2 regions of the Pseudomonas fulva genome follow, and region 2 is predicted to be linked to the other one. Evidence: predicted binding sites of a transcription regulator. Region 2 holds the regulator's gene; the other holds the start of a gene.
The links. The regulator LexA, encoded in region 2, represses DNA repair genes until DNA is damaged. The targets are predictions, from matches to a motif close to CTGTNTNNNNANACAG.
Positions count from the first base shown of each region.

Region 1: recN (DNA repair protein RecN) is a predicted target of LexA. The motif match lies at 2,411-2,426, and genes of this name have one in related genera.

Region 1 is NZ_CP082928.1:1,180,430-1,195,486, reverse strand. Features, by position in the region: gene K8U54_RS05405 (outer membrane protein assembly factor BamE) at 1-128, opposite strand, end outside; gene fur (ferric iron uptake transcriptional regulator) at 225-632, shown strand; gene recN (DNA repair protein RecN) at 715-2,388, opposite strand; gene grpE (nucleotide exchange factor GrpE) at 2,565-3,131, shown strand; gene dnaK (molecular chaperone DnaK) at 3,231-5,156, shown strand; gene dnaJ (molecular chaperone DnaJ) at 5,279-6,406, shown strand; gene dapB (4-hydroxy-tetrahydrodipicolinate reductase) at 6,469-7,275, shown strand; gene carA (glutamine-hydrolyzing carbamoyl-phosphate synthase small subunit) at 7,513-8,649, shown strand; gene carB (carbamoyl-phosphate synthase large subunit) at 8,680-11,901, shown strand; gene greA (transcription elongation factor GreA) at 11,898-12,374, shown strand; gene K8U54_RS05355 (DUF4149 domain-containing protein) at 12,352-12,807, shown strand; gene yhbY (ribosome assembly RNA-binding protein YhbY) at 12,817-13,128, opposite strand; gene rlmE (23S rRNA (uridine(2552)-2'-O)-methyltransferase RlmE) at 13,226-13,858, shown strand; gene ftsH (ATP-dependent zinc metalloprotease FtsH) at 14,046-15,057, shown strand, end outside.
Region 2 is NZ_CP082928.1:451,074-466,130, reverse strand. Features, by position in the region: gene fadB (fatty acid oxidation complex subunit alpha FadB) at 1-180, shown strand, start outside; gene fadA (acetyl-CoA C-acyltransferase FadA) at 211-1,386, shown strand; gene K8U54_RS01980 (DUF1653 domain-containing protein) at 1,590-1,826, shown strand; gene topA (type I DNA topoisomerase) at 2,082-4,688, shown strand; gene K8U54_RS01970 (DUF6586 family protein) at 4,741-5,262, shown strand; gene K8U54_RS01965 (hypothetical protein) at 5,375-5,614, shown strand; gene sulA (SOS-induced cell division inhibitor SulA) at 5,708-6,163, opposite strand; gene lexA (transcriptional repressor LexA) at 6,175-6,786, opposite strand; gene K8U54_RS01950 (TetR/AcrR family transcriptional regulator) at 7,037-7,741, shown strand; gene nagZ (beta-N-acetylhexosaminidase) at 7,908-8,906, shown strand; gene mfd (transcription-repair coupling factor) at 9,120-12,563, opposite strand; gene K8U54_RS01935 (glyceraldehyde-3-phosphate dehydrogenase) at 12,716-14,164, shown strand; gene K8U54_RS01930 (Na(+)-translocating NADH-quinone reductase subunit A) at 14,521-15,057, shown strand, end outside.

The DNA.
Region 1 (15,057 bases), 730 kb from region 2:
ATCATATCCTGCGTGACGACATTGCCCTGTTGGATGTCGATTTTATAAACCCCGGGGAATGAGCAGCCGGCGAGTGCGATGAGCCCCATGAAGGTGAGGCTGGTCAGCAGGAGTCTGGTTTTTTGCATCGGTGGGCGTCTTCCACTATCTTGGCTGGGCAACGTAAACCCCGATCATACCCGCAATAAGGGAAGCTGCGAAGCGCTTCCGCGAGAAAGCAGACCATGGTTGAAAATAGCGAACTGCGCAAAGCTGGCCTGAAAGTAACCCTGCCACGGGTCAAAATCCTGCAGATGCTCGACTCTGCCGAGCAGCGTCACATGAGTGCAGAGGATGTCTACAAGTCGCTGATGGATGCGGGCGAGGATGTCGGTCTGGCAACCGTTTACCGCGTTCTGACCCAGTTCGAGGCGGCTGGCCTGGTGGTGCGCCACAACTTCGATGGCGGCCACGCCGTGTTCGAACTGGCCGACGGCGGCCACCACGACCATATGGTGTGCGTGGATACCGGCGACGTGATCGAATTCTTCGATGCCGAGATCGAGAAGCGCCAGAAGGAAATCGTCCGCGAGCACGGTTTCGAGCTGGTGGATCACAATCTGGTGCTCTACGTCCGCCGTACCGCCAAGTAAGCGTATCGGTTGACTGGAAAAGGCGACTCAGGTCGCCTTTTTTCATGCCCGACGGAAAATGATTTCTGCAGGTTTCTGCTGATCAGCTATGCGCGTTGCTGACCAGTTTGCGGGCGTGGGCCAGGGATTCATCGGTGAGGTCGATGCCGCCCAGCATGCGCGCGACCTCCTCGATGCGCTGGGCCTCGCCCAGCTTGCTGACCGCCGTGCGGGTGGCGTTGCTGCCCCGTACCTTGTGCACGAACAGGTGCTGGTGGCCTTGTGCGGCGACCTGGGGCAGGTGGGTCACGGTCAGCACCTGGCCGCGTTCGCCCAGGCGGCGCAGCAGTTGCCCTACCACTTCGGCGGTGGGGCCGCCGATACCCACATCCACTTCGTCGAACACCAGGGTCGGCACCCGCGAGGTCTGTGCGGTAATCACCTGAATGGCCAGGCTGATGCGCGACAGTTCACCGCCCGAGGCGACCTTGGCCAGTGCCTTGATCGGTTGCCCCGGGTTGGCGCTGACCAGGAACTCGACCTGCTCCAGACCGTTGGCGTTCGGCTCGCTGCCATCGATGGGCTGCAGCTGAATGCTGAAGCGCCCACCCGGCATGCCCAGGGTCTGCATTTCCTTTTCCACGGCCTTGCCCAGCTTACCGGCGGCCTTCTGCCGCTTGCTGCTGAGTTCGGCGGCCTTTTCCTGATAGTGACGGCCGTAGGCAGCAAGCTCCTCGCCCAGGCGCTCGGCGGCCTGGTCATCGGCATTCAGGCCTTCCAGTTCGTCGAACAGCTGCTGCTGCATCGCAGGCAGTTCGCTGGGCTGGATGCGGTGCTTGCGGGCCAGGGTGTAGATGGTGTCCAGGCGTTCTTCGAGTTGCTGCTGGCGCTCGGGGTCGGCGTCGAAGTGGTCGAGAAAACGGTTGAGTTCGCCCATCGCCTCCTCGATCTGGATCTGGGCGCTGGCCAGCAGGTTGGTGGCTTCGTTCAGGGCGCCCGGCTGGCCCTGCAGGCTGCCGAGGCGGTTGAGGCTGGCGGTGAGCACCGACAGCACGTTGCCGGCATCGCTCTCGCTGCACTGATCGATGACCTGGCGGCAGGCGCTGAGCAGGCTTTCGGCGTTGGTCAGGGCCTTGTGATCCTGTTCCAGCTGCTCCAGCTCGTTGTCGCCCAGGCCGAGGTTTTCCAGTTCTTCGAGCTGGTAGCTGAGCAACTGGTGGCGGGCGCGCTGCTCGTCGCCCTGGGAGGTCACGCGCTCGAGCTCGCTGCGGGTCTGCTTCCAGCGTTGCGCGGCCAGTTGCACCTGGCGGGCCAGCTCCTGAGCGCCGGCGTATTCGTCGAGCAGGCGGCGATGGGTGTCGGTCTTGAGCAGCGACTGGTGTTCGTGCTGGCTGTGAATGTCGATCAGCAGTTCACCCAGTGCCTTGAGGTCGCCCAGCGGGCAGGGCGTGCCGTTGATGTAACCGCGCGAGCGACCTTCGGCGGTGATCACCCGGCGCAGGATGCACGGGCCGTCATTGTTCAGGTCGCGCTCGGCGAGCCAGGCGTGGGCTTCGGGAATGTCGCCCAGGTCGAAGCTGGCGAGGATGTCGGCCTTGTCGGCACCGGGGCGTACCACGCCGCTGTCGGCGCGATCGCCCAGGGTCAGGCCGAGGGCGTCGAGCATGATCGACTTGCCGGCGCCCGTTTCGCCGCTGATGACGCTCATGCCTCGATCCAGTTCCAGATCCAGGTGTTCGACGATGGCGTAATTATGAACGGACAGGTGCACCAGCATGGCGAGGCCTCTCAGGGTTTGTCTGGTTATTTATACAGTGGTTTGCGATGGGGTGGCAAGACGCTGACGACTGGCTGCCGGAAAGTGCTGGTAGCCCTTGAAACCCTACAGATCGTCCTTATATAGCCGGCAGACGCGCGAGTTGAGGCTCGTCGAATCATTTAGAGGAGAAATGCATGGCTGACGAACAGAACCTGGATCCGCAGACTTCCGAAGCGCAAGCGAACGACGCGGCGCCGAGCGAAGACCTGGCTGCTCGCGTGCAAGCGCTGGAAGAGCAACTGGCGGCTGCGCAGGATCAGTCGCTGCGCATGGCTGCCGATCTGCAGAACGTGCGCCGTCGCGCTGAGCAGGATGTCGAGAAGGCGCACAAGTTCGCCCTCGAGAAATTTGCCAATGACCTGTTGCCGGTGGTCGACAGCCTGGAGCGTGGTCTCGAGCTGTCGAGTGCCGATGACGATTCGATCAAGGCGGTGCGTGAGGGCATGGAGCTGACGCTCAAGCTGCTGCTCGACACCCTCAAGCGTCACCAGCTGGAAGCCATCGACCCCCATGGTGCGCCGTTCAACCCGGAGCACCACCAGGCGATGGCCATGCAGGAGAGCACCAACGTCGAGCCCAACAGCGTGCTCAAGGTGTTCCAGAAGGGCTACCTGCTCAACGGTCGCCTGCTGCGCCCGGCCATGGTCGTGGTCAGCAAGGCACCGGCCGAAACGCCGCCATCAATCGATGAGCAGGCTTGAAATCGGCGGGCTCAGCCCCATTTAGTAAGTCAAGCGTATTAGTGCTACCGCAGCGGTCACGACAACGCTGCGGATATATCAAAGTTTCGGGAGAGTGAAATGGGCAAAATCATCGGTATCGACCTGGGGACCACCAACTCCTGCGTCTCCATTCTTGAAAACGGTAACGTCAAGGTCATCGAGAACGCCGAAGGCGCACGTACCACGCCGTCGATCATCGCGTACGCCAACGATGGCGAGATCCTGGTCGGCCAGTCCGCCAAGCGTCAGGCGGTGACCAACCCGCACAACACCCTGTACGCGGTGAAGCGTCTGATCGGCCGTCGTTTCGACGAAGACGTCGTGCAGAAAGACATCCAGATGGTGCCGTACAAGATCTCCAAGGCCGACAATGGCGACGCCTGGGTGGAAGTGAACGGCCAGAAGATGGCGCCGCCGCAGATCTCGGCTGAAATCCTCAAGAAGATGAAGAAGACCGCCGAAGATTACCTCGGCGAGTCCGTGACCGAGGCGGTGATCACCGTTCCGGCCTACTTCAACGACAGCCAGCGTCAGGCTACCAAGGACGCCGGTCGCATCGCCGGTCTGGACGTCAAGCGCATCATCAACGAGCCGACCGCGGCGGCGCTGGCCTACGGCATGGACAAGGCCAAGGGCGACCACACGGTGATCGTCTATGACCTGGGCGGCGGTACCTTCGACGTGTCGGTGATCGAGATCGCCGAAGTCGACGGCGAGCACCAGTTCGAAGTGCTGGCCACCAACGGTGACACCTTCCTCGGCGGCGAGGACTTCGACATTCGTCTGATCGACTACCTCGTCGACGAATTCAAGAAAGAAACCGGCATGAACCTCAAGGGCGACCCGCTGGCCATGCAGCGCCTCAAGGAAGCTGCCGAGAAGGCCAAGATCGAGCTGTCCTCCAGCCAGCAGACCGACGTCAACCTGCCGTACATCACGGCGGATGCGACCGGTCCCAAGCACCTGAACGTGAAGATCTCCCGTTCCAAGCTGGAGTCGCTGGTCGAGGACCTGGTGCAGCGCACCATCGAGCCTTGCCGCATCGCGCTGAAGGACGCTGGTATCGACGTCGGCGCCATCAACGACGTGATCCTGGTCGGTGGCCAGACCCGTATGCCGCTGGTGCAGAAGACCGTTGCCGACTTCTTCGGCAAGGATGCCCGCAAGGACGTCAACCCGGACGAAGCCGTGGCCATGGGTGCTGCTATTCAGGGTGCGGTACTGGCTGGTGACGTCAAGGACGTGCTGCTGCTCGACGTGTCCCCGCTGACCCTGGGTATCGAAACCATGGGTGGCGTGATGACGCCGCTGATCGAGAAGAACACCACCATCCCGACCAAGAAGTCGCAGGTGTTCTCCACGGCCGACGACAACCAGAGCGCGGTGACCATCCACGTGCTGCAGGGCGAGCGCAAGCAGGCGGGGCAGAACAAGTCCCTGGGCAAGTTCGACCTGGCCGAGATTCCGCCGGCTCCGCGTGGCGTACCGCAGATCGAGGTGACCTTCGACATCGACGCCAACGGTATCCTGCACGTGTCCGCCAAGGACAAGGCCACCGGCAAGCAGCAGTCGATCGTGATCAAGGCCAACTCCGGTCTGTCCGATGACGAGATCGAGCGCATGGTGCGTGACGCCGAGGCCAATGCCGAGGAAGACCGCAAGTTCGAAGAGCTGGCTGGCGCGCGCAACCAGGGTGACCAACTGGTACATGCGACCCGCAAGATGCTCACCGAAGCCGGCGACAAGGCCACTGCCGAAGAGAAGGCTGCCATCGAAACCGCTCTGGGCGAGCTGGAAGTTGCCGTGAAGGGCGACGACAAGGCGGCCATCGAGGCGAAGATGAACGCGCTGTCCGAAGCCACCACGCCGCTGGCGCAGAAGATGTACGCCGAGCAGCCGCAGCCAGGCGCTGCCGGCGCCGGTGCGGCGGATGCTGGCGAAACCAAGGGCTCTGCCGACGATGTGGTCGACGCCGAGTTCGAGGAAGTCAAGGACAACAAGTAAGCCCCGGCTTGCCTGTGTTGCGCCCTGCCGCACTGCGGTGTGACAGGGCGATCCGCCGCGCGGGGGCTTGCTCCCGCGTTGGCGTGTCTGGACGGTAAGAATTTTGAGAGTGCTAGAAACCCATGTCTAAACGTGACTACTACGAAGTGCTCGGGGTCGAGCGCGGTGCCAGCGAGGCGGAGCTGAAAAAGGCTTACCGTCGCCTGGCGATGAAGCATCACCCCGATCGCAACCCCGGCGACAAGGCGGCCGAAGAAGCCTTCAAGGAAGCCAACGAGGCTTACGAAGTGCTGTCCGACGCCGGCAAGCGCAGCGCCTACGATCAGTACGGTCATGCAGGCGTCGACCCACAGATGGGCGGCGGTGGCGGCTTTGGGGGTGGCGGCGCGAATTTCTCCGATATCTTCGGCGACGTGTTCAGCGATTTCTTCGGCGGCCAGCGTGGCGGTCAGCGCGGCGGTGCGCAGCGCGGCAGCGACCTGCGTTACACCCTGGAGCTGGATCTCGAAGAGGCGGTACGTGGCACCACGGTGACCATTCGCGTGCCGACCCTGGTCAACTGCAAGACCTGCGACGGCTCGGGCGCCAAGAAGGGCACCAGCCCGGTGACCTGTACCACCTGTGGCGGCATCGGTCAGGTGCGCATGCAGCAGGGCTTCTTCTCGGTGCAGCAGACCTGCCCGCGGTGCCACGGCAGCGGCAAGATGATCACCGACCCCTGCGGCTCCTGCCATGGCCATGGCCGGGTCGAAGAGCACAAGACCCTGTCGGTCAAGGTGCCGGCCGGTGTCGATACCGGCGACCGCATCCGCCTGTCCGGTGAGGGCGAGGCGGGCACCCTGGGCGGCCCGGCAGGCGACCTGTACGTGGTGGTCAACGTGCGCGAGCACGCGATCTTCCAGCGTGACGGCAAGCACCTGTACTGCGAAGTGCCGATCAGCTTTGCCGATGCGGCCCTGGGCGGCGAGCTGGAAGTGCCGACCCTCGATGGTCGGGTCAAGCTGAAGATTCCGGAAGGCACCCAGACCGGCAAGCTGTTCCGTCTGCGTGGCAAGGGCGTCGCCCCGGTGCGCGGCGGTGGTGCGGGCGATCTGATGTGCAAGGTGGCGGTGGAAACCCCGGTCAACCTGGATCGTCGCCAGCGCGAGCTGCTCGAAGAATTCCGTCAGTCCCTGGCGGGCAACAGCTCCAACTCGCCCAAGGCCAATGGCTGGTTCGAAGGCGTGAAGCGCTTCTTCGGCGACCTTTAATGCGGTAATGCACGGCGAGCAGCGGGCAATGGCCGGCTGCTCGCCGTTTGTACTTTGGAGTTATGCATATGCGTATTGCAGTCACGGGCGCCGCCGGGCGCATGGGCAAGAACCTGATCGAAGCCGTTCACCAGGCCGATGGCGTGGTGCTCGGCGCCGCCGTGGCGCGCCCGACCAGCACGCTGCTCGGGGCCGATGCCGGTGAGCTGGCCGGTGTCGGCAAGCTGGGGGTGGCGTTGTCCGGCAGCCTGGAGAGCGTGCTCGACGGGTTCGACGTGCTGATCGACTTCACCCATCCCTCGGTGACCCTCGAGAATCTGGAAACCTGCCGCCGCGCCGGCAAGGCCATGGTGATCGGCACCACCGGCTTCAGCGCCGTGGAAAAGCAGCTGCTGGTCGAGGCCGGCAGGGAGATTCCCATCGTCTTCGCCGCCAACTTCAGCGTGGGCGTGAACCTCTGCCTGAAGCTGCTCGACACCGCCGCCCGGGTGCTGGGCGACGATGTGGATATCGAAGTGCTCGAGGCCCATCACCGCCACAAGGTCGATGCGCCTTCGGGAACCGCCCTGCGCATGGGCGAGGTGGTGGCCAATGCCCTGGGGCGCGACCTTGAAAAGGTCGCGGTCTATGGGCGCGAAGGGCAGACCGGTGCCCGGCAGCGTGAAACCATCGGTTTTGCCACGGTGCGTGCCGGCGACGTGGTCGGTGATCACACCGTGCTGTTCGCCGCCGATGGCGAGCGCGTGGAAATCACCCACAAGGCGTCCAGCCGCATGACCTTCGCCAAGGGCGCAGTGCGTGCCGCGTCCTGGCTGCAGGGGCGCTCGCCACAGCTCTACGACATGCAGAACGTACTGGGCCTGAAATGACTTGATCCGAGGGCGCCAATGGCGCCCTCGGTCATCATGACGGGTGGCCGTGGATCGGATTTCAGGTTTTTGCCGCTGAACGCCTTTCGAAAAAAGCGCTTTTCCTGTAAGCTTTTCGCTTTAGTGTGTCCACTAAAAGTTGCGCAGAATGAATCAAACAAAAAAGCGGGATGACCTTCACACGTCATCCCGCTTTTTTACAATCTGCGTTTGCTCCACGATCTACGGGAGGTCTTCTTGAGTAAGCCAGCCATACTCGCCCTTGCTGACGGCAGCATTTTTCGCGGCGAGGCCATCGGGGCCGACGGCCAAACTGTCGGGGAGGTGGTGTTCAACACCGCCATGACCGGCTATCAGGAAATTCTTACCGATCCGTCTTATGCCCAGCAGATCGTTACCCTGACCTATCCACACATCGGCAACACCGGCACCACGCCGGAAGATGCCGAGTCGGATCGCGTCTGGGCTGCCGGCCTGATCATTCGCGACCTGCCGCTGATCGCCAGCAACTGGCGTAACAAGCAATCGCTGCCCGATTACCTCAAGGCAAACGGCACCGTCGCCATCGCCGGTATCGACACCCGTCGCCTGACCCGCATCCTGCGCGAGAAAGGCTCGCAGAACGGCTGCATCCTGGTCGGCGCAGATGCCACCGAGGAAAAGGCTCTCGAACTGGCGCGCGGCTTCCCGGGCCTGAAAGGCATGGACCTGGCCAAGGAAGTCTGCTGCACCGAGCGCTACGAATGGCGCTCCAGCGTGTGGAACCTGAAAGACGACAGCCACCCCGAGATCGCGGCCAGCGAGCTGCCTTATCACGTGGTCGCCTACGACTACGGCGTCAAGCTCAACATCCTGCGCATGCTGGTCGAGCGCGGCTGCCGCCTCACCGTGGTGCCGGCGCAGACCCCGGCCAGCGAAGTGCTGGCGCTCAATCCCGATGGTGTGTTCCTGTCCAACGGTCCTGGCGACCCCGAGCCGTGCGACTACGCCATCCAGGCGATCAAGGACGTTCTGGAAACCGACATCCCGGTATTCGGCATCTGCCTCGGCCACCAGCTGCTGGCCCTGGCCTCCGGCGCCAAGACCCTGAAAATGGGCCACGGCCACCACGGTGCCAACCACCCGGTACAGGATCTCGACACCGGCGTGGTGATGATCACCAGCCAGAACCACGGTTTCGCCGTGGACGAGAACAGCCTGCCGGGCAACCTGCGGCCGATCCACAAGTCGCTGTTCGACGGCACCCTGCAGGGCATCGAGCGTACCGACAAGGACGCCTTCAGCTTCCAGGGCCACCCCGAAGCCAGCCCGGGCCCCAATGATGTCGCCCCGCTGTTCGACCGCTTCATCGAAGCCATGGCCAAGCGCCGCTAAGCCCGCTGAGCAAAGAATTCGAGAGAGAACATGCCAAAACGTACAGACATCAAAAGTATCCTGATCCTCGGCGCCGGCCCCATCGTCATCGGCCAGGCGTGCGAGTTCGACTATTCCGGCGCCCAGGCCTGCAAGGCCCTGCGCGAGGAAGGTTTCCGCGTCATCCTGGTGAACTCCAACCCGGCCACCATCATGACCGACCCGGCCATGGCCGACGCCACCTACATCGAGCCGATCAAGTGGGCCACCGTGGCCAAGATCATCGAGAAGGAGCGCCCCGACGCCCTGCTGCCGACCATGGGCGGCCAGACCGCGCTGAACTGTGCGCTGGATCTGGAGCGTCACGGCGTGCTGGAGAAGTTCGGCGTCGAGATGATCGGTGCCAATGCCGACACCATCGACAAGGCCGAAGACCGCTCGCGCTTCGACAAGGCCATGAAGGACATCGGCCTGGCCTGCCCGGTCTCGGGTATCGCCCACAGCATGGAAGAAGCCTACGGCGTGCTGGAGAAGGTCGGCTTCCCGTGCATCATCCGTCCGAGCTTCACCATGGGCGGCACCGGCGGCGGCATCGCCTATAACCGTGAAGAGTTCGAGGAGATCTGCACCCGGGGTCTGGACCTGTCGCCGACCAACGAGCTGCTGATCGACGAGTCGCTGATCGGCTGGAAGGAATACGAGATGGAGGTGGTCCGCGACAAGAAGGACAACTGCATCATCGTCTGCTCCATCGAGAACTTCGACCCGATGGGCGTGCACACCGGTGACTCGATCACCGTGGCCCCGGCCCAGACCCTGACCGACAAGGAATACCAGATCCTGCGCAACGCCTCCCTGGCGGTGCTGCGCGAGATCGGCGTGGAAACCGGCGGCTCCAACGTGCAGTTCGGCATCTGCCCGAACACCGGGCGCATGGTGGTCATCGAGATGAACCCGCGGGTATCGCGCTCGTCGGCCCTGGCCTCCAAGGCCACCGGTTTCCCGATCGCCAAGATCGCCGCCAAGCTGGCCGTGGGTTACACCCTCGACGAGCTGCAGAACGACATCACCGGCGGTCGTACCCCGGCCTCGTTCGAGCCGGCCATCGATTACGTGGTGACCAAGATCCCGCGTTTCGCCTTCGAGAAATTCCCCAACGCCGACGCCCGCCTGACCACGCAGATGAAATCCGTCGGTGAGGTCATGGCCATTGGTCGCACCTTCCAGGAATCCCTGCACAAGGCGCTGCGCGGGCTGGAAGTCGGCGTCGCCGGCTTCGATCCGAAGCTCGATCCGGCTGACCCGGAAGCCGAAAGTACCCTCAAGCGCGAGCTGATCGTGCCGGGCGCCGACCGCATCTGGTACGTGGCCGACGCCTTCCGTGCCGGCAAGAGCGTCGAGGAAGTGTTCGAGCTGACCCGCATCGACGAATGGTTCCTGGTGCAGATCGAAGACCTGGTCAAGGACGAGCAGCGTATCCAGACCCTGGGCCTGTCGAGCATCGACCGCGACCTGATGTTCAGCCTCAAGCGCAAGGGCTTCTCCGATGCGCGCCTGGCCGCGCTGCTCGGCGTCACCGAGAAGAACCTGCGCAGCCACCGCCACAAGCTCAAGGTGCTGCCGGTCTACAAGCGCGTCGACACCTGCGCCGCCGAGTTCGCCACCGATACCGCCTACATGTACTCGACCTACGAGGAAGAGTGCGAGGCCAACGCCAGCGGCCGCGACAAGATCATGATCCTCGGCGGTGGCCCGAACCGCATCGGCCAGGGCATCGAGTTCGACTACTGCTGCGTACACGCCGCGCTGGCCATGCGGGAAGACGGCTACGAGACCATCATGGTCAACTGCAACCCGGAAACCGTCTCCACCGACTACGACACCTCCGATCGCCTGTACTTCGAGCCGGTGACCCTGGAAGACGTGCTGGAAATCGTCCGCGTCGAGCAGCCCAAGGGCGTGATCGTCCAGTACGGCGGCCAGACCCCGCTGAAGCTGTGCCGTGCCCTGGAAGAAGCCGGCGTGCCGATCATCGGCACCAGCCCGGACGCCATCGACCGTGCCGAAGACCGTGAGCGTTTCCAGCAGATGGTGCAGCGCCTCGGCCTGCGTCAGCCGGCCAACGCCACCGCGCGCAGCGAAGAGGAAGCGCTGACCCTGTCCAAGAACATCGGTTATCCGATGGTGGTGCGTCCGTCCTACGTACTGGGCGGCCGGGCGATGGAAATCGTCTACCAGGAAGAAGAACTCAAGCGCTACATGCGCGAAGCGGTGAAGGTGTCCAACGACAGCCCGGTACTGCTCGACCGTTTCCTCAACTGCGCCATCGAGGTGGACGTGGATGCGGTCAGCGACGGCGAAACCGTGGTGATCGGCGCCATCATGCAGCACATCGAGCAGGCCGGCGTGCACTCCGGTGACTCGGCGTGCTCGCTGCCGCCGTACTCGCTGCCGGCGCACATCCAGGACGAGATCCGCGACCAGGTCAAGAAGATGGCCCTGGAACTGGGCGTCATCGGCCTGATGAACGTGCAGATGGCCGTGCAGGGCGAGGACATCTACGTGATCGAGGTCAACCCGCGGGCCTCGCGTACCGTGCCGTTCGTGTCCAAGTGCATAGGCGAGTCGCTGGCCAAGGTCGCGGCCCGCGTGATGGCCGGCAAGACCCTGAGCGAGCTGGGCTTCACCCAGGAAATCATCCCGCCGTTCTTCAGCGTCAAGGAAGCGGTGTTCCCGTTCAACAAGTTCCCGGGCGTCGACCCGATCCTCGGCCCGGAAATGAAGTCCACCGGTGAGGTGATGGGCGTCGGTGACAGCTTCGGCGAAGCCTTCGCCAAGGCGCAGATGGGGGCCAGCGAGATCCTGCCGAATGCCGGCGTGGCCTTCATCAGCGTCCGTGAAGACGACAAGCCGGAAGCCATTCAGGTCGCTCGCGATCTGGTCGCCCTGGGCTTCGAGGTGGTCGCCACCGCCGGCACCGCCAAGGTGATCGAGGCCGCCGGCCTGCCGGTCCGTCGGGTGAACAAGGTGACCGAGGGTCGCCCGCACGTGGTCGACATGATCAAGAACGACGAAGTCACCCTGATCATCAATACCACCGAAGGCCGTCAGTCCATCGCGGACTCCTACTCCATCCGTCGTAACGCTCTGCAGCACAAGATCTACTGCACCACCACCATCGCGGCGGGGCAGGCGGTCTGCGAGGCGCTCAAGTTCGGTCCCGAGAAGACCGTGCGCCGTCTGCAGGATCTGCATGCAGGAATCAACGCATGAACAAGTACCCCATGACCGTCCAGGGCGCCCGCGCCCTGGAAGAAGAGCTGGCGCACCTGACCAAGGTGCGTCGCCCGGCGCTCAGCCAGGCGATCGCCGAAGCCCGTGAGCTGGGTGACCTCAAGGAAAACGCCGAATACCATGCCGCCCGCGAGGAGCAGGGCATGGTCGAGGCGCGCGTACGTGATATCGAGGGTCGCCTGCAGAATGCGGTGATCATCGACGTCACCACCATCGCCCATACCGGCAAGGTGATCTTCGGCACCACCGTGGAAATCGCCAACGTCGAGACCGACGAGAGCGTCACCTACCAGATCGTTGGCGAAGACGAAGCCGACATCAAGCAGGGCAAGCTTTCCGTGGGTTCGCCCATCGCCCGCGCCCTGGTGGGCAAGAGCGAAGGTGACGTGGTCGGCGTCAACACGCCCAGCGGCCTGGTCGAGTACGAGATTGTCGAAGTTCGCCACGTCTGATCGGTCGGCTGCGCGTGACAGCACAGCCAGCGCCTGGGTGCTGCTGCAGACCTTCTGGGTCGGCGGCATCTGGACGTTGCACTTTCTGGTGCTGCCGGGGCTGGCGAGTGTCGGCCTGGCGTCCTTGCTGATCGAGGAAGTGGCGCGCACCCTGGTGCCGCAGATGGTCGGCATCACGCTGGGCGCAGTGCTGCTGCAGGCTGTGCTGCTGGTGCGACGGTGTGGCGTGCCGGCGCTGTGGCGAGCGCGTAGCGGGCAGTTGCTGCTCGCGGTGCTGGTCGTCTCGCTGGCCTTTATGGTTTCGCTGGTGTACTGGCCGCAGGCGCTGCGCTGGCAGCTGTTCTGCTACCTGCTGCTGGCGTTCTTCGGGGTATTGCTGGTGTTGCAGCCCGTGCCTGGCAAGGCCATGGCAGCCGACCCGCAGGTCGGCTGAATACCTGAATCAGCCCTGGTAGCGGCTGATGTTGGACAGGTTGCGATTGGCCTTGGGGTTCTTGCGGTACAGCAGCGCCATCTTGCCGATGATCTGCGCCAGTTCGGCCCTGCTGGCCTTGCACAGTTCATCGATCACCGCCAGGCGGTCGTCGCGCTCGGTGACACGCACCTGGATCTTGATCAGCTCATGGTCGTTCAGCGCGCGCTCGAGCTCGGCCAGTACGCCTTCGGTAACACCGTTGTCGGCGACGATCAATACCGGTTTCAGGTGGTGGCCGATAGATTTGAACTGTTTCTTCTGCTCTTGAGTGAGCGGCATAATCTGAACCCTGCGTATTAATCTGGGAAAGCGGGCTATTTTAACCGAGCCGCCCGAGGCCCGCCCAGTTATTCATTCTGTTCTCTCGAGGTGTTGTGTGGCCCGTTCCAAGACCAGCCAGCGTTGGCTGAAAGAGCATTTCGACGATCCGTACGTCAAAATGGCGCAAAAGGACGGCTACCGTTCACGTGCCAGCTACAAGCTGTTGGAAGTGCAGGAGAAGGATCGCATCCTGCGCCCCGGCATGACCGTGGTCGACCTCGGCGCCGCGCCGGGTGGCTGGTCCCAGGTCACGAGCCGAGTGATCGGCGACAAGGGGCGACTGATCGCCTCCGACATCCTGGAGATGGACAGCATCCCGGACGTCACCTTCATTCAGGGCGACTTCACCGACGACGCGGTGTTCGCCCGGATTCTCGAGGCCATCGACAATAATCCCGTCGACCTTGTGATTTCCGATATGGCCCCCAATATGAGTGGGGTGAGGGCCGCCGATCAGCCGCGTGCCATGTACCTGTGCGAGCTGGCGCTGGATCTGGCCGGCCGGGTGCTCAAGCCCGGCGGCGACTTCCTGATCAAGATCTTCCAGGGCGAGGGTTTCGACGAGTACCACAAGGAGGTGCGCCGTCAGTTCGACAAGGTGCAGATGCGCAAACCCCTGTCGTCCCGTGATCGCTCCCGCGAGCAGTATTTGCTGGCCCGAGGCTTCAAGGGCCAAAGTGTCGAGTAAAACCAATGGCGTGGTTGTCAGTCCAAGCAAAGACGCGCATCGTAATGGGCAGATGTCTCATAAAGGGTTACAGACGGTGTCAGCCATGAGCGGGCGTTTGTAGTAAGTTAGATCGGTTTATAACTGGTCGTCATGCGAAGCACGCTTCGGCAAGGGGCCTGCTTCAGAGGGTAGCTAATTGAACGACATGGCAAAGAATCTGATCCTGTGGCTGATCATCGCCGCCGTCCTCGTCACGGTGATGAACAACTTCTCGAGCCCCAGCGAGACCAACAAGCTCAACTACTCGCAATTCATCGAGCAGGTGCAGAGCGGCGGGGTCAAGCGCGTCACCGTCGATGGCTACATCATCAGCGGCATGCGTTCCGACGGCTCCTCGTTCGAGACCGTGCGCCCGGCGATCCAGGACAATGGCCTGATCAAGGACCTGATGGACAACAACGTCGAGATCGTCGGCAAGCAGCCCGAGCAGCAGAGCATTTGGACCCAGCTGCTGGTCGCCAGCTTCCCGATTCTGGTGATCATCGCCGTGTTCATGTTCTTCATGCGCCAGATGCAGGGCGGCGCCGGCGGCAAGGGCGGGCCGATGAGCTTCGGCAAGTCCAAGGCGCGCCTGCTCTCCGAAGATCAGGTCAAGACCACCTTCGCCGACGTCGCCGGTTGCGACGAGGCCAAGGAAGAAGTCAGCGAGCTGGTCGAGTTCCTGCGCGATCCGGGCAAATTCCAGCGCCTGGGTGGCCGCATCCCCCGTGGCGTGCTGATGGTCGGCTCGCCGGGTACCGGTAAGACCCTGCTGGCCAAGGCGGTTGCCGGCGAAGCCAAGGTACCGTTCTTCACCATTTCCGGCTCCGACTTCGTCGAGATGTTCGTCGGTGTCGGCGCCTCCCGCGTGCGCGACATGTTCGAGCAGGCCAAGAAGCACGCGCCGTGCATCATCTTCATCGACGAGATCGACGCCGTCGGTCGCCACCGTGGCGCCGGCATGGGCGGCGGTCATGACGAGCGCGAACAGACCCTCAACCAGTTGCTGGTGGAGATGGATGGCTTCGAAATGAACGATGGCATCATCGTCATTGCCGCTACCAACCGTCCCGACGTGCTCGACCAGGCGCTGCTGCGTCCGGGCCGTTTCGACCGTCAGGTGGTCGTCGGCCTGCCGGACATCCGTGGCCGCGAGCAGATTCTCAACGTGCACATGC
Region 2 (15,057 bases):
GGCCTGATCTACGGCATCGGTTTCCCACCCTTCCGGGGGGGGGCGCTGCGTTACATCGACAGCGTCGGGGTTGCCGAATTCGTGGCCCTGGCCGACAAGTACGCCGATCTGGGCGCGCTGTATCAGCCGACCGAGAAACTGCGTGAAATGGCCAAAAACGGCCAGACCTTCTTTGGTTAATCGCGCAACGATTGGAGCGAGAGTGAATTTATGAGCCTGAATCCAAGAGATGCAGTCATCGTCGACTTCGGCCGGACCCCAATGGGTCGTTCCAAGGGCGGCATGCACCGTAACACCCGTGCCGAAACGATGTCGGCGCAGCTGATCAGCAAACTGCTGGAGCGCAACGCCAAGGTCGACCCCAAGGAAGTCGAGGACGTCATCTGGGGTTGCGTCAACCAGACCCTGGAGCAGGGCTGGAACATCGCCCGCATGGCCTCGCTGATGACCCAGATCCCGCACACCAGTGCCGGGCAGACCGTCAGCCGCCTGTGCGGCTCGTCGATGAGCGCGTTGCACACCGCCGTGCAGGCGATCCAGACCGGCAATGGCGATGTCTTCGTGGTCGGCGGCGTCGAGCACATGGGCCACGTCGGCATGATGCATGGCGTCGACCCGAACCCGCACCTGTCGCTGTACGCCGCCAAGGCGTCCGGCATGATGGGCCTGACCGCCGAGATGCTGGGCAAGATGCACAACATCAGCCGCGAGGCCCAGGACAAGTTCGGCGTGCGTTCGCACCAGCTGGCCCACAAGGCCACGGTCGAAGGCAAGTTCAAGGACGAGATCATCCCGATGCAGGGCTTTGATGAGAACGGCTTCCTCAAGGTCTTCGACTACGACGAGACCATTCGTCCGGAAACCACCCTGGAAAGCCTGGCCAACCTCAAGCCCGCGTTCAACCCCAAGGGCGGCACCGTCACTGCGGGTACGTCGTCGCAGATCACCGATGGCGCCTCCTGCATGATCGTCATGAGCGCCCAGCGTGCCCAGGATCTGGGCATCCAGCCGATGGCCGTGGTGCGCGCCATGGCCGTGGCCGGCGTCGACCCGGCGATCATGGGCTACGGCCCGGTGCCGTCCACCCAGAAGGCGCTCAAGCGCGCCGGCCTGACCATCGATGACATCGATTTCGTCGAGCTCAACGAAGCCTTCGCCGCCCAGGCATTGCCTGTGCTCAAGGACCTCAAGCTGCTCGACAAGATGGAAGAGAAGGTCAACCTGCACGGTGGCGCCATTGCGCTGGGTCATCCGTTCGGTTGTTCCGGGGCGCGTATCTCCGGTACCCTGCTGAACGTGATGAAGCAGAACAACGGCACCTTCGGCGTGGCCACCATGTGCGTCGGCCTCGGCCAGGGCATCACCACGGTGTTCGAGCGCATCTGAGGATTCGCCTGGACTGCTGCGTTATATAAAGGTGGCGCAGCGGTTCTTTCCAATCCGCTGTACAGGTTGCACAACCGGGGCTTCTGCCCCGGTTTTTGTTTTTTGGCGCTCCGGCAAGTGGGGAGGCCAGCGGGGCGGATCGTCGGACACTTGCCGAGGTCGTTCCTTCGTATCGGACGAAAAATTTTCCAGGAAATTGAATGATGTCGCTGCAACCCGGTCTCTACCGTCATTACAAAGGTCCCGAGTACCGTGTGCTGGGCGTGGCCAGGCACTCGGAGAGCGAAGAGGAAGTGGTCGTCTACCAGGCGCTGTATGGCGAATTCGGCCTCTGGGTGCGACCGCTGGCAATGTTCACCGGCGAGGTGGAACTGGACGGCGAGCGGGTTCCACGCTTTGCTTTGGTCGAGGCCGAAGCGAGCGTTTTCAGTCGCCCCTGAGGGCACCTCAGGAAGCGGTCGCCCTTGACCTTGCCTTGACCGCCACTATATATAGCGGGGCCAAAGCTGAACGCAGGGCAATCGCAGGTGTGCAAAAGCACCTCTCTGGTCCGCGGCAGCACCACGCTTCTCGCGTTCGCTCCATCGAGCGGGCGCCTTCATCGTCGATGCGTTACGCGTCGACTCGATACGCCCAACAGTGTTTTCAGGCGCCTGTCGCCGTTCACCTACCGAATTTCAGGAATTTTCCAATCCATGGGTAAATCGCTGGTCATCGTGGAATCCCCGGCCAAGGCCAAGACCATCAACAAGTACCTGGGCAGCCAGTACGTGGTGAAGTCGAGCATCGGCCATATCCGCGACCTGCCCACCAGCGGCGGGGCGGCTACCAAGGAACCTGCCAAGCGCGGCAAGGCAGCGGCAGGCGAGGCGCCGGCGCTGTCGCCGAAGGAAAAGGCCAAGCGCCAGCTGTTCGCGCGCATGGGCGTCGACCCGGAGCACGGCTGGAAAGCCAAGTACGAAATCCTGCCCGGCAAGGAGAAGGTGGTCGAGGAACTGCGCCGCCTGGCCAAGGAAGCCGATACCATCTATCTCGCGACCGACTTGGATAGAGAGGGGGAAGCCATCGCCTGGCACCTGCGCGAATCCATCGGTGGCGATGACAGCCGCTACAAGCGCGTGGTGTTCAACGAGATCACCAAGAAGGCCATCCAGGAAGCGTTCTCCGCCCCGGGCGAGCTGGACATCAACCGCGTCAACGCCCAGCAGGCGCGCCGCTTCCTGGATCGCGTGGTGGGCTACATGGTCTCGCCGCTGCTGTGGGCGAAGATCGCCCGTGGCCTGTCGGCCGGCCGCGTGCAGTCGGTGGCCGTGAAGCTGGTGGTCGAACGCGAGAAGGAAATCCGCGCCTTCGTGCCCGAAGAATATTGGGAAGTGCACGCCGACCTCGGTACTGCCAAGGACGCCCAGGTGCGCTTCGAAGTGGTGCGCGAGAACGGCGCCGCCTTCAAACCGCTGAACGAAGCCCAGGCCACGGCCGCGCTGGCGACTCTCAAGGCGTCGAGCTACAGCGTCGCCAAGCGCGAGGACAAACCGACCAGCAGCAAGCCGACCGCGCCGTTCATCACCTCCACCCTGCAGCAAGCGGCCAGCACGCGCCTGGGCTTCGGGGTGAAGAAGACCATGATGATGGCCCAGCGTCTCTACGAGGCCGGCTACATCACCTACATGCGTACCGACTCGACCAACCTGTCGGCCGATGCCATCGAGATGGTGCGTGGCTTCATCGACAGCGAGTACGGCAGCAAATACTTGCCGCAAAAGCCCAACTACTACTCGAGCAAGGAGGGCGCCCAGGAGGCGCACGAGGCGATCCGACCTTCGGACGTCAACCTGCGACCGACCCAGCTGTCCGGCATGGAGCGCGACGCCGAGCGCCTGTACGAGCTGATCTGGCGCCAGTTCGTGGCCTGCCAGATGCCGCCGGCCGAATACCTGTCGACCACCGTGACCGTCACCGCCGCGCAGTTCGAGTTGCGCGCCAAGGGCCGTATCCTCAAGTTCGATGGTTATACCCGTGCCCAGCCGCAGATGAGTAAGCCGGGCGACGACGCCGTGCTGCCGGAAATGAAGGAGCGCGAGTCGCTCAAGCTGATCAAGCTCGACCCCAGCCAGCACTTCACCAAGCCGCCGGCGCGCTACTCGGAAGCCAGCCTGGTCAAGGAAATGGAAAAGCGCGGTATCGGCCGTCCGTCGACCTATGCAGCGATCATTTCCACCATCCAGGATCGCGGCTACGTGGCCCTGCACAATCGCCGCTTCTATTCCGAGAAGATGGGCGACATCGTCACCGAACGCCTCAGCGAGAGCTTCGCCGACCTGATGGACTACGGCTTCACCGCCGGCATGGAAGAGAATCTCGATGACGTCGCCCAGGGCGAGCGCGAGTGGAAGCACCTGCTCGACGAGTTCTACGGCGACTTCAAGAAGAAGCTCGAAGTGGCCGCCGACGGCGACAACGGCATGCGCGCCAACACGCCGACCCTGACCGATATCCCGTGCCGCGAATGTGGCCGGCCGATGATGATCCGTACCGCCTCCACCGGTGTGTTCCTCGGTTGCTCGGGCTACGCCCTGCCGCCGAAAGAGCGCTGCAAGGCCACCATCAACCTGGTGCCGGGCGACGAGATCGCCGCCGATGACGAGGGCGAGTCGGAATCGCGGGTGCTGCTGGGCAAGCATCGCTGCCCGATCTGCGCCACGGCGATGGACGCCTACCTGCTGGACGAGACCCGCAAACTGCATATCTGCGGCAACAACCCGGATTGCGCGGGCTATGAAATCGAGCAGGGCCAGTTCCGCATCAAGGGCTATGAGGGCCCGAGCCTGGAATGCGACAAGTGCGGCAGCCAGATGCAGCTCAAGACCGGCCGTTTCGGCAAGTTCTTCGGCTGTACCAACAGCGAATGCAAGAACACCCGCAAGTTGCTGCGCAACGGCGAGCCGGCGCCACCCAAGATGGATGCGGTGAAGATGCCGGAGCTCAAGTGCGAGAAGGTCGAGGACACCTACGTGCTGCGCGATGGCGCGTCGGGGCTGTTCCTGGCTGCCAGCCAGTTCCCGAAGAACCGCGAAACCCGGGCACCCCTGGTACTCGAGCTGTTGCCGCACAAGGACGAGATCGATCCGAAGTACCACTTCCTGTTCGATGCGCCGGCGCGCGATCCGGAAGGCCGTGCGGCGGTGATCCGCTACAGCCGCAAGACCAAGGAGCAATACGTACAGACCGAGGTGGACGGCAAGCCCACTGGCTGGAAGGCGTTCTTCGACGGCGGCAAGTGGAAGGTCGAAGACAAGCGTTGATCCGTGCTCGGTGCGCGTCATGCGCGCACCCGAGGCTATCTGGAGAGTGCATATGGCTGGCGAACTGTATACCCGGACCAATCAGAAGATCTTCTACGCTGGCCTCTCCCTGGAGTCCTGGCGCAAGGCTGAAGAGGGGCGGGCAATGAATGCCCAGGCGCTGATACAGGCCGAACGCGAAGCCACGCTGTTTCATCTGTACGGTGCGTTGCTCGGGCTGTGCCATGAGATCGCCGGCTTCTACCGTCTGCCCAACAGCAGCGCTGCCCGTGCCGAAGTGCTGCTGGATCGCCAGAGCCTGAGCGGGGCGCCAAGCCCGGAGCTGGCGGAACTGGTCGAGCTGGCCGAAAACCGGCAGACCTGGCTGGGGCAGCTGCTGGCCGCCCATGCCGAGCTATTCAAGCCGCCACGTCAGCCGCGAGAGCCAAAGGGCGATCCCAGCACTTCCGCGCTGATCGAGGCGGTGAGTCTGGGCGACGAGCCGCCGCTGCTCGAACGCGAAACCCTGGAAGGTTGGCGGCAGGCGCTCAAGGCGCTGGCCCAGCGTTTTCGTGAGGGCCTCAGCGAGTGGTAATCGCGCCGCTTGCCCTTGATTGAACGCCCGTTCGGCAATTGGCGGCTTTTTCGCCAAGCGATCAACCAGGCTCGCTGTTACACTGGGCGGCCTTTCGTGGAGAATCCGAGTCATGCCTACGTCTTTCCTTGAAATCGTCGAACTGCCCGATGGGCGCATCGCCCTGCGTCGCGCCGACGATGAGGAAGCACTGGTGGTGCTGGACTTCTCCGAAGATGCCAAGGCGTTCCTGCAGGGCCAGCATGTGGAGGTCGCCAAGGCGATGCTCAATGTCGGCGTGCAGATGGCGGGCAGAATGGCAGAGGGCGATTTCGAGCACGAAGAAGACGAGCAGCCGCGCGTGCTTCACTGACAGGCAGTGGCCTGAGCGTACCCAGATAAACAAAAGGCCAGCAGATTCGCTGGCCTTTTGCTTTCTATCGGATTCTTGCTCGCCGCCGATACCTCAACCCAGGCTGATATTCAGGCTTTGCGCCTTGCCGGTGTGCGCCGCTGCTTCGAGCTGCTGGCGTGCCTGCTGGGGCAGGGGGTGCAGCCAGCTGACCACGGTGTGGCTGCGGCCAAGCTTCAGGGCTTCCTGAGCCAGTTGCAGCGGGCTCTGGTTGCGGCGCGGCTGCAGCAGCAGGATGCGCTCACGGTTGAGGCCGGCGTCACGCAGCCAGCTCTGGGTCAGGCTGGCGGGCGGCGCGATCAGGGTCAGCCAGCGTTCGTCATCCTTCTCGCTCAGTTCCCGCAGCATGGGCGCCAGTAGCGTCAGGCAATGCCCAGCGGCACCACGCAGCGACACCTCGCTGAATGCGGCTTCCTGGCTGGCTGGTTCCTCTACAGCTGCGAGGGTCGAGGCCAGAAAGGCATCGAACAGGGGCAGCTGGTTACGGCTCAACGACTGGGGGAACTGCATGACGCCTCCAATTAGCGGCGGATGACGCCGACACTCAAACCTTCGATGACCAGGTCCTGCTCCTCGAGATTCACCTCGATCGGCGCGAACTCCGGGTTTTCCGCCAGCAACCACACGGTATTGCCTTCGCGCTTGAAGCGCTTGACCGTCACTTCATCGTCGATGCGCGCCACCACCACCTGGCCGTTGCGCGCTTCACTGGTGGTATGCACCGCCAGCAGGTCACCGTCGATGATGCCGATGTCCTTCATGCTCATGCCGCGTACGCGCAGCAGGTAGTCGGCCTTGGGGCGGAAGAAGTCCGGGTTGATCCGGCAGGCCTCTTCTATATGCTGCTGCGCCAGGATGGGCGCACCGGCGGCGACGCGACCGATCACCGGCAGCCCGTCTTCCTCTTCCTGGTTGGGCTCGAAGCCCGGAATGCGAATGCCGCGGGAGGCGCCCGGGGTCATCTCGATGGCGCCTTTGCGTGCCAGGGCCTTGAGGTGTTCTTCGGCCGCGTTGGGCGACTTGAAGCCCAGGGCCTGAGCGATCTCCGCGCGGGTTGGCGGGTAGCCGTTGTCTTCCAGGCACTGCTTGATGAAGGCGAGAATTTCGCCTTGGCGGGGCGTCAGCTTGATCATGTGAGGCGCTCTGGCTTTTTATACAGTGACTGGGATTATATACAGTAAGTCGTGCTTGGCAATCGGTTGATGCCCGCCGTGTCGATAGAGGGCCAGGCAGCGGATGACCGGTACCCCGGGGTAGCGGGCGGCGGTGACGTGCGACGCGCTCGCCAAATGGTGACTGAGCAGCCAGAATACGCCCTGCGCGACTTGACAGTGGCACGCGCTGAAACGTATGTTTCAAACACTTGTTTGTCTGGTGGATGTCATGGCGCAATCGGAAACCGTTGAACGCATTCTCGACGCGGCGGAGCAGTTGTTCGCGGAGAAGGGCTTTGCCGAAACGTCGCTGCGCCTGATCACCAGTAAGGCCGGGGTCAATCTGGCGGCCGTCAATTACCACTTCGGCTCCAAGAAGGCCCTGATCCAGGCGGTGTTCTCGCGCTTTCTCGGGCCATTCTGCACCAGCCTGGAGCGTGAGCTGGACAAGCGCCAGAGCAAGCCCGGCGTGACCTTCAGCCTCGAGGAACTGCTCGAGTTGCTGGTCGAGCAGGCCCTGGCGGTCAAGCCGCGCAGCGGCAACGATCTGTCGATCTTCATGCGCCTGCTGGGCCTGGCATTCAGCCAGAGCCAGGGCCACCTGCGCAAATACCTCGAAGAGGTCTACGGCAAGGTATTTCGCCGCTACATGTACCTGGTGCACGAAGCGGCACCCGGTATTCCGCCCCTGGAGCTGTTCTGGCGCGTGCACTTCATGCTTGGTGCGGCGGCGTTCAGCATGTCCGGCATCAAGGCGCTGCGTGCCATGGCCGAGAGCGACTTCGGAGTCGACACCTCGATCGAACAGGTGATGCGCCTGATGGTGCCGTTCCTGGCGGCCGGCATGCGCTCGGAGAGCGGGGTGACCGATCCGCGTCTGGCATCGGCGCAGCTGATTCCCCGTCACAAAGGTCCACCCATCAGCAAGCCCTGAGGCTTGTCGGTGGGCCTCGGCTGCCCCTAAGCTACCACCCTTTATCGCGCCCTGTCGTAGCGGCTGGCTCCCGTCGCCCGTGCGACGGGAACCCTTTGTCGCGCCATTGTCAGATGGCCATTGGGCGTGATGCCTATCTTCAAGGAATTCCGTTGTGACGACTCCCCTGTATGGCTCCCTGATGGTGGATATCGCCGGTACCTGGCTGACCGCCGAGGATCGCCAGTTGCTGCGCCAGCCCGAGGTCGGTGGCCTGATCATCTTTGCCCGCAATATCGACAGCCCGCGGCAGGTGCGGGAATTGTGCGAATCCATCCGGGCGGTGCGTCCCGACCTGCTCCTGGCGGTGGATCAGGAAGGCGGGCGTGTGCAGCGCCTGCGTCAGGGCTTCGTGAAATTACCGGCGATGCGGGCCATCGCCGGTTGCGCCGGTGCCGAGCAGCTGGCGCGCCAGTGCGGCTGGCTGATGGCCACCGAAGTGTTGGCGGTGGGGCTGGACCTGAGCTTCGCCCCGGTGCTGGACTTGGACCACGGGCGCAGTGCGGTGGTCGGCCATCGCGCCTTCGAGGGCGACCCCGAGCGCGCCACGCAGCTGGCCGGTGCCTTTATCCGCGGCATGGCGGAGGCGGGCATGGCTGCCACGGGCAAGCATTTCCCCGGGCATGGCTGGGCCGAGGCCGACTCCCACGTGGCGATTCCCCTTGATGAGCGCAGTCTGGAGGAAATCCGCCAGAACGATCTGCGGCCCTTCGCGGCGCTGAGCCGCGACCTGGCCGCGGTGATGCCGGCCCACGTCATCTACCCGCAGGTCGACAGCCAACCGGCCGGCTTCTCGCGCCGCTGGCTGCAGGACATCCTGCGCGGCGAGCTGGGCTTCGAGGGCGTGATCTTCAGCGATGACCTGTCGATGGCCGGCGCCCATGTGGTCGGCGATGCGGCCAGCCGTATCGAGGCCGCGCTGACTGCCGGCTGCGACATGGGCCTGGTGTGCAATGACCGGGCGGCGGCGGAGCTGGCGCTGTCGGCGGCGCAGCGCCTCAAGGTGGTGGCGCCCAAGGGCCTGGCGCGTATGCGCCGTCGCGCTTTCCCTGGTGTCGACTATCGCCAGAATCCGCGCTGGGCGCAGGCGCTCTCGGCGTTGCGGGCCGCGCAGTTGGTGGAGTGAGGCGAACTACCGCTTAGTGGCGGGAGCGGCCGGTCGTGTAACTCGTGGGAGAGGCTTTAGCCTCGAGCTCTTTGTTTGCCTTGATAAAAAGCTCGGGGCTAAAGCCCCTCCTACACTCGATGTCCGCTTCTGCCTTACAACAGTCGCTTAAGCGACGTCTTCAATCACCCATGCCACAAACCATCAGGGCCGCATAAGCGGCCCTGATGGTTTTCAGCTTTTCACCGTGGCCAGCAGGCGTTCGAGCAGTGCTTCCAGGGTATTGAAGCGTTCCTCGGGGCGTTCCATCGGCACCGAGAAGCGGAACAGCGTGGCGCCTTCGAACTTGTAGCGGTTCGGCGCACTCTGGATCAGCTTGATCAGCGTCAGCGGATCGACCGGCGTTTCCGTGGCGAACTCGATGCGTCCGCCCTGCGGCCCGGCATCGATCTTCTTGATGCCCAGCCGTTCGGCCTGCAGCTTCATCAGCGTCAGGCGCACCAGGTGCTTGGTCGGCTCGGGCAGCAGGCCGAAGCGGTCGATCATCTCCACCTGCAGTTCCTTGAGGCCGTCCTCGTCGCTGGCATTGGCGATGCGTTTGTAGAGGATCAGGCGGGCGTGCACGTCTGGCAGGTAGTCCTCGGGGATCAGCGCCGGCACCCGCAGGTTGATTTCCGGCCCGCCGCCCAGGGGCTGGTCGAGGTTGGGCTGCTCGCCCTTGCGGATCGACTTGACCGCCCGTTCGAGCATTTCCATGTACAGGGTGAAGCCGACCGCCTGGATCTGCCCGCTCTGGCCGTCGCCGAGCAGCTCGCCGGCACCGCGGATTTCCAGATCATGGGTGGCCAGCACGAAGCCGGCGCCGAGGTCCTGGGCATTGGCGATGGCTTCGAGGCGCTTCTGGGCATCATCGGTCATCTGCTTGCGCGGCGGGGTCAGCAGGTAGGCGTAGGCCTGGTGGTGGCTACGGCCGACCCGGCCGCGCAGCTGGTGCAACTGGGCCAGGCCGAATTTGTCGGCGCGCTCGATGATGATGGTGTTGGCGCTCGGCACGTCGATGCCGGTTTCGATGATGGTCGAGGCGATCAGCACGTTGAAGCGCTTGTGGTAGAAGTCGCCCATCACCTGTTCCAGCTCACGCTCGTTCATCTGCCCGTGGCCGATGCCGATGCGCGCCTCGGGCACCAGCTCGGCGAGATCGGCGGCGCATTTCTCGATGGTCTTCACGTCGTTGTGCAGGTAATACACCTGGCCGCCGCGCAAGAGCTCACGCAGCAGCGCCTCCTTGATGGTCGGCTTGTTCTGCTCCATGACGAAGGTACGCACCGACAGGCGCCGTGCCGGCGGCGTGGCGATGATCGACAGGTCACGCATGCCCGACACCGCCATGTTGAGGGTGCGCGGGATCGGCGTGGCGGTCAGGGTGAGAATGTCCACTTCGCTGCGCAGGGCCTTGAGGGCCTCCTTCTGGCGCACGCCGAAGCGGTGCTCCTCGTCGATGATCACCAGGCCCAGGTTCTTGATCTTGACGTCATCCTGCAACAGCTTGTGGGTGCCGATGATGATATCGATCTTGCCTTCGGCCAGCTGCTCGATGGCGGCATTGACTTCCTTGGCGCTCTTGAAGCGGCTCATCACCTCGACGGTCACCGGCCAGTCGGCGAAGCGGTCGCGGAAGCTGTTGTAGTGCTGCTGGGCGAGCAGGGTGGTGGGCACCAGGATTGCCACCTGGCGGCCGCCGTGCACGGCGATGAAGGCGGCGCGCATGGCCACCTCGGTCTTGCCGAAGCCGACGTCGCCGCACACCAGGCGGTCCATCGGCTTGGCGGCGAGCATGTCTTCGCGCACCGCCTCGATGGCGCTCTGCTGGTCCGGTGTTTCCTCGAACGGAAAGCCGGCGCTGAAGGTTTCGTAATCGGCTTTCGGGTCCCTGAAGGCATAGCCCTCGCGGGCGGCACGGCGTGCATAGATATCGAGCAGCTCGGCGGCCACGTCGCGTACCTGTTCGGCGGCCTTGCGCTTGGCCTTCTGCCAGGTTTCCGAGCCCAGCCGGTGCAGCGGCGCCAGGGCGTCGTCGCTGCCGGTGTAACGGGCGATCAGGTGCAGGCTGGCCACCGGCACATAGAGCTTGGCTTCCTCGGCGTACATCAGGGCGAGGAATTCGGCGGCCTGGCCGTCGAACTCCATGGTCACCAGGCCCAGGTAGCGGCCCACGCCATGGTCGATATGTACCACCGGTGCGCCTTCGCGCAGCTCGGTAAGGTTCTTGATCACGTTGTCGCCGGCGTCGCGGGTCTTCTCGCGGCGACGGCGTTGCATGATGCGCTGGCCGAACAGCGGGCTTTCGGCGATCAGCGCGATATCTTCGAGCTGCAGGCCTTCGTCGAGCGGCGCGATGGTAATGCCCAGGCGCTCCTTGCTCGCGCAGAACTGCGGCCAGCCTTCGACTTCCCTGGGCTTGAGCTTGAGGCGGGCGAGCAGTTCGAGCAGCACCTCGCGGCGCCCGGCGGATTCGGCGCAGAACAGCACGCGGCCCGGGTATTCCTCGATGAAACGGCGCAGGGCTGCCAGCGGTTCGCTGGTCTTGGCCTGGATCGCCAGGTCGGGCAGGGCACTGGCCTCGAAGCGCGTACGGCCGACGCCTGGCTCGATGTCCTCGGGGCTGATCACCACCCGCGGCCAGTCCTTCAGGCGGGCGAAGCAGTCTTCGACCGGCAGGAAGATATCGGCGGGCGGCAGCAGCGGCCGCTCGGGGTCGACGCGGCGTTCCTCGTAGCGGTTGCGCGCATCCGTCCAGAACTGCTCGGCGGCCTTTTCGATCCCGGGCAGCGAGAACACCTGGGTGTCCTGGGGCAGGTAGTCGAAGAGGGTGGCGGTTTCCTCGAAGAACAGCGGCAGGTAGTACTCGATGCCCGCCGGGGTGATGCCGGTGGACAGGTCCTGGTAGATCGGGCAACGGCGGAAGTCGACGTCGAAGCGCTCGCGAAAGCGGCCGCGGAAGTCGGTGACGGCCTTCTTCTCCAGGGGGAACTCCCGTGCCGGCAGCAGCTTGATCGATTCCACCTTGTCGATCGAGCGCTGGGTCTCCGGCTCGAAGGTGCGCAGGGTCTCGATCTCGTCGTCGAACAGGTCGATACGGAACGGCTGCTTGCTGCCCATGGGGAACAGGTCGATCAGCGCGCCGCGTACGGCGAACTCGCCATGCTCGTAGACGGTATCGACATACCGATAACCGGCTGCCTCCAGGCGTGCGCGCATGTCATCGACATTGATGCGCTGGCCGACGTCCAGCACCAGGCTGCTGCCCAGCAGAAAACGCTTCGGCGGCAGCCGGTGCAGCGCCGTGGTGATCGGCACCACCAGCACGCCATGGCTCAGCGACGGCAGGCGGTAGAGCGCCGAGATACGCTGGGAGATGATGTCCTGGTGCGGCGAGAACAGGTCGTAGGGCAGCGTTTCCCAGTCCGGGAAGTGCAGCACCGGCAGTTCGGGCGCGAAGAAGCTCAGTTCCTGCTCCAGGCGCTCGGCGCTCTGGCTGTCGGCGGTGAGCAGCAGGGTGAAGCGTTTGGCGCAGGTGGCCGCCTCGGCGATGGCCAGGCTCAGCGCGGCACCGGGCAGGTTGCCCCAGTGTTGTTTACCGGCGGTGGCCGGCAAGGACGGCAGACGCAGTACAGGCACGGGTGGCTCGCGATTGGTAACGATTTGGCCCCCGATTGTAACTATCCGCGAGGATGGCTGTCAGTGTTTCGACCGCTGTAGATTGCCGACCCCTGGCCGGGTCGTCATAATGTAGCCCCTTTTTTCAGCCCCTACATGTGGAAGGTAATGCCGTGACTCAGAAGCCCGACCAGTGTCTTGGTGAATGGATTGACCGTGAAGCTCTCGCCGAGGCGATGATTCCGCTGATCGGTCAGCTGTACCGCAACAACAACGTGGTGCTGTCGATCCATGGCCGCAGCCTGATCAACCGCTCGGTCATCGAGATTCTCAAGGCGCATCGCTTCGCCCGTCACCGTCAGGCTGACGAGAACGGCCTGGCCGTTCACGATTCCTACGCCGTGCTCAAGGCCATGAGCGAGCTCAGGCTGGGCGCGGCGTCCGTCGACCTGGGCAAGATGGTCGGCAAGTTCAAGGCTGAAGGTAACGGCCGCAGCATCGAGCAGTTCGTCAAGGACGAGCTGGCCGACGTCGCCAACCAGCAGAACGCCTCGCCACGCAAGGGCACCGACGTGGTGCTCTACGGTTTCGGCCGTATCGGTCGCCTGCTGGCGCGTATCCTGATCGAACACACCGGTGGTGGCGACGGCCTGCGTCTGCGTGCCATCGTCGTGCGCAAGGGCGCCGAGAACGACCTGGTCAAGCGCGCCAGCCTGCTGCGCCGCGACTCGGTACATGGCAAGTTCGACGGCACCATCACCATCGACGAAGCCAACAGCACCCTGACCGCCAACGGCAACCTGATCCAGGTGATCTACGCCAAGGATCCGTCGGCCATCGACTACACCCAGTACGGCATCAAGGATGCGCTGCTGGTCGACAACACCGGTGTATGGCGTGATGCCGACGGCCTGGGCCAGCACCTCAAGTGCCCGGGCATCGACCGCGTGATCCTCACCGCACCGGGCAAGGGCGCGCTGAAGAACATCGTGCATGGCATCAACCATGGCGAAATCACCGCCGACGACAAGATCATCTCGGCCGCCTCCTGCACCACCAACGCCATCGTGCCGGTGCTCAAGGCGGTCAATGACCAGTACGGCATCGTCAATGGCCACGTCGAGACCGTTCACTCGTACACCAACGACCAGAACCTGATCGACAACTTCCACAAGGGCAGCCGTCGTGGCCGTAGCGCCGCGCTGAACATGGTCATCACCGAAACCGGTGCCGCCACCGCTGCCGCCAAGGCACTGCCGGTGCTCAAGGGCAAGCTGACCGGCAACGCGATTCGCGTGCCGACGCCGAACGTGTCCATGGCCATTCTCAACCTGAACCTGGAGAAGGCCACCAGCCGCGAAGAGATCAACGAGTACCTGCGCCAGATGGCCATGCACTCGGACCTGCAGAAGCAGATCGACTTCGTCAGCTCCCAGGAAGTGGTGTCCACCGACTTCGTCGGCTCGCGCCATGCCGGTGTGGTCGATGCCGAAGCCACCATCGCCAACGACAACCGTGTCGTGCTGTACGTCTGGTACGACAACGAGTTCGGCTACAGCTGCCAGGTGATTCGCGTGATGGAAGAGATGGCCGGGGTCAACCCGCCTGCCTTCCCGCGCTGATCGCCGCACGCTAGGCGACACCAGATGGGAGCCTTCGGGCTCCCATTTTTTTTGCCTGCCGTTTTCGTTGCAGCCACCGGGTTCTGAATCCGAAGGGCAGGGTGGTGCGGCGTTATGTCGCCGCCCGGCGCGCCTGTCGTCGTTAAATTTCTGTTGCGTTCTGTAACGGAAATCCGAAAAAAGCCGGCCGCCCGGGTGGCGTCCCGTTGTCGCACAACTCTATAATCCCGGCGATTTCTTACCCGCGTTCGACATTGATCCACGCCAATAGCGATATTGGGGTGCGTCCTGCTTTGTGACTGACGGTTTGTCGAGCGTCATTCAAAAACTTATAAGCTCAGTGGTTAGGCAAACCTATGATCAAAATAAAACGTGGGCTCGATCTGCCCATAGCAGGCGCGCCGGCTCAGCAGATCGATACCTCGAGACCGGTGCGCAGCGTGGCTGTCATAGGCTTCGATTATCACGGGATGAAGCCCACCATGGCGGTGCAGGTGGGCGACCGGGTCAAGCTGGGCCAGGTTCTGTTCTCCGACAAGCGCTCGGAGGGCATCCACTACACCGCGCCAGGTGCCGGTGTGGTCAGCGCGATTCACCGCGGTGAAAAGCGCGTGCTGCAATCGGTGGTCATCGATCTCGATGGCGACGAACAGGAGACCTTCGCCCAGTATCCGGCCGCTCAGCTGGGCAGCCTCGATGCCGGCCAGGTTCGCGACAATCTGCAGCAGTCCGGTCTGTGGACGGCGCTGCGTACCCGGCCGTTCAGCAAGGTGCCGGCCGTCGATGCCGTGCCCAGCTCGATCTTCGTCACCGCCATCGATACCCACCCGCTGGCCGCGGATCCCGCGCCGATCATCGCCGAGCATGCCGACGATTTCGAAAACGGCCTCAAG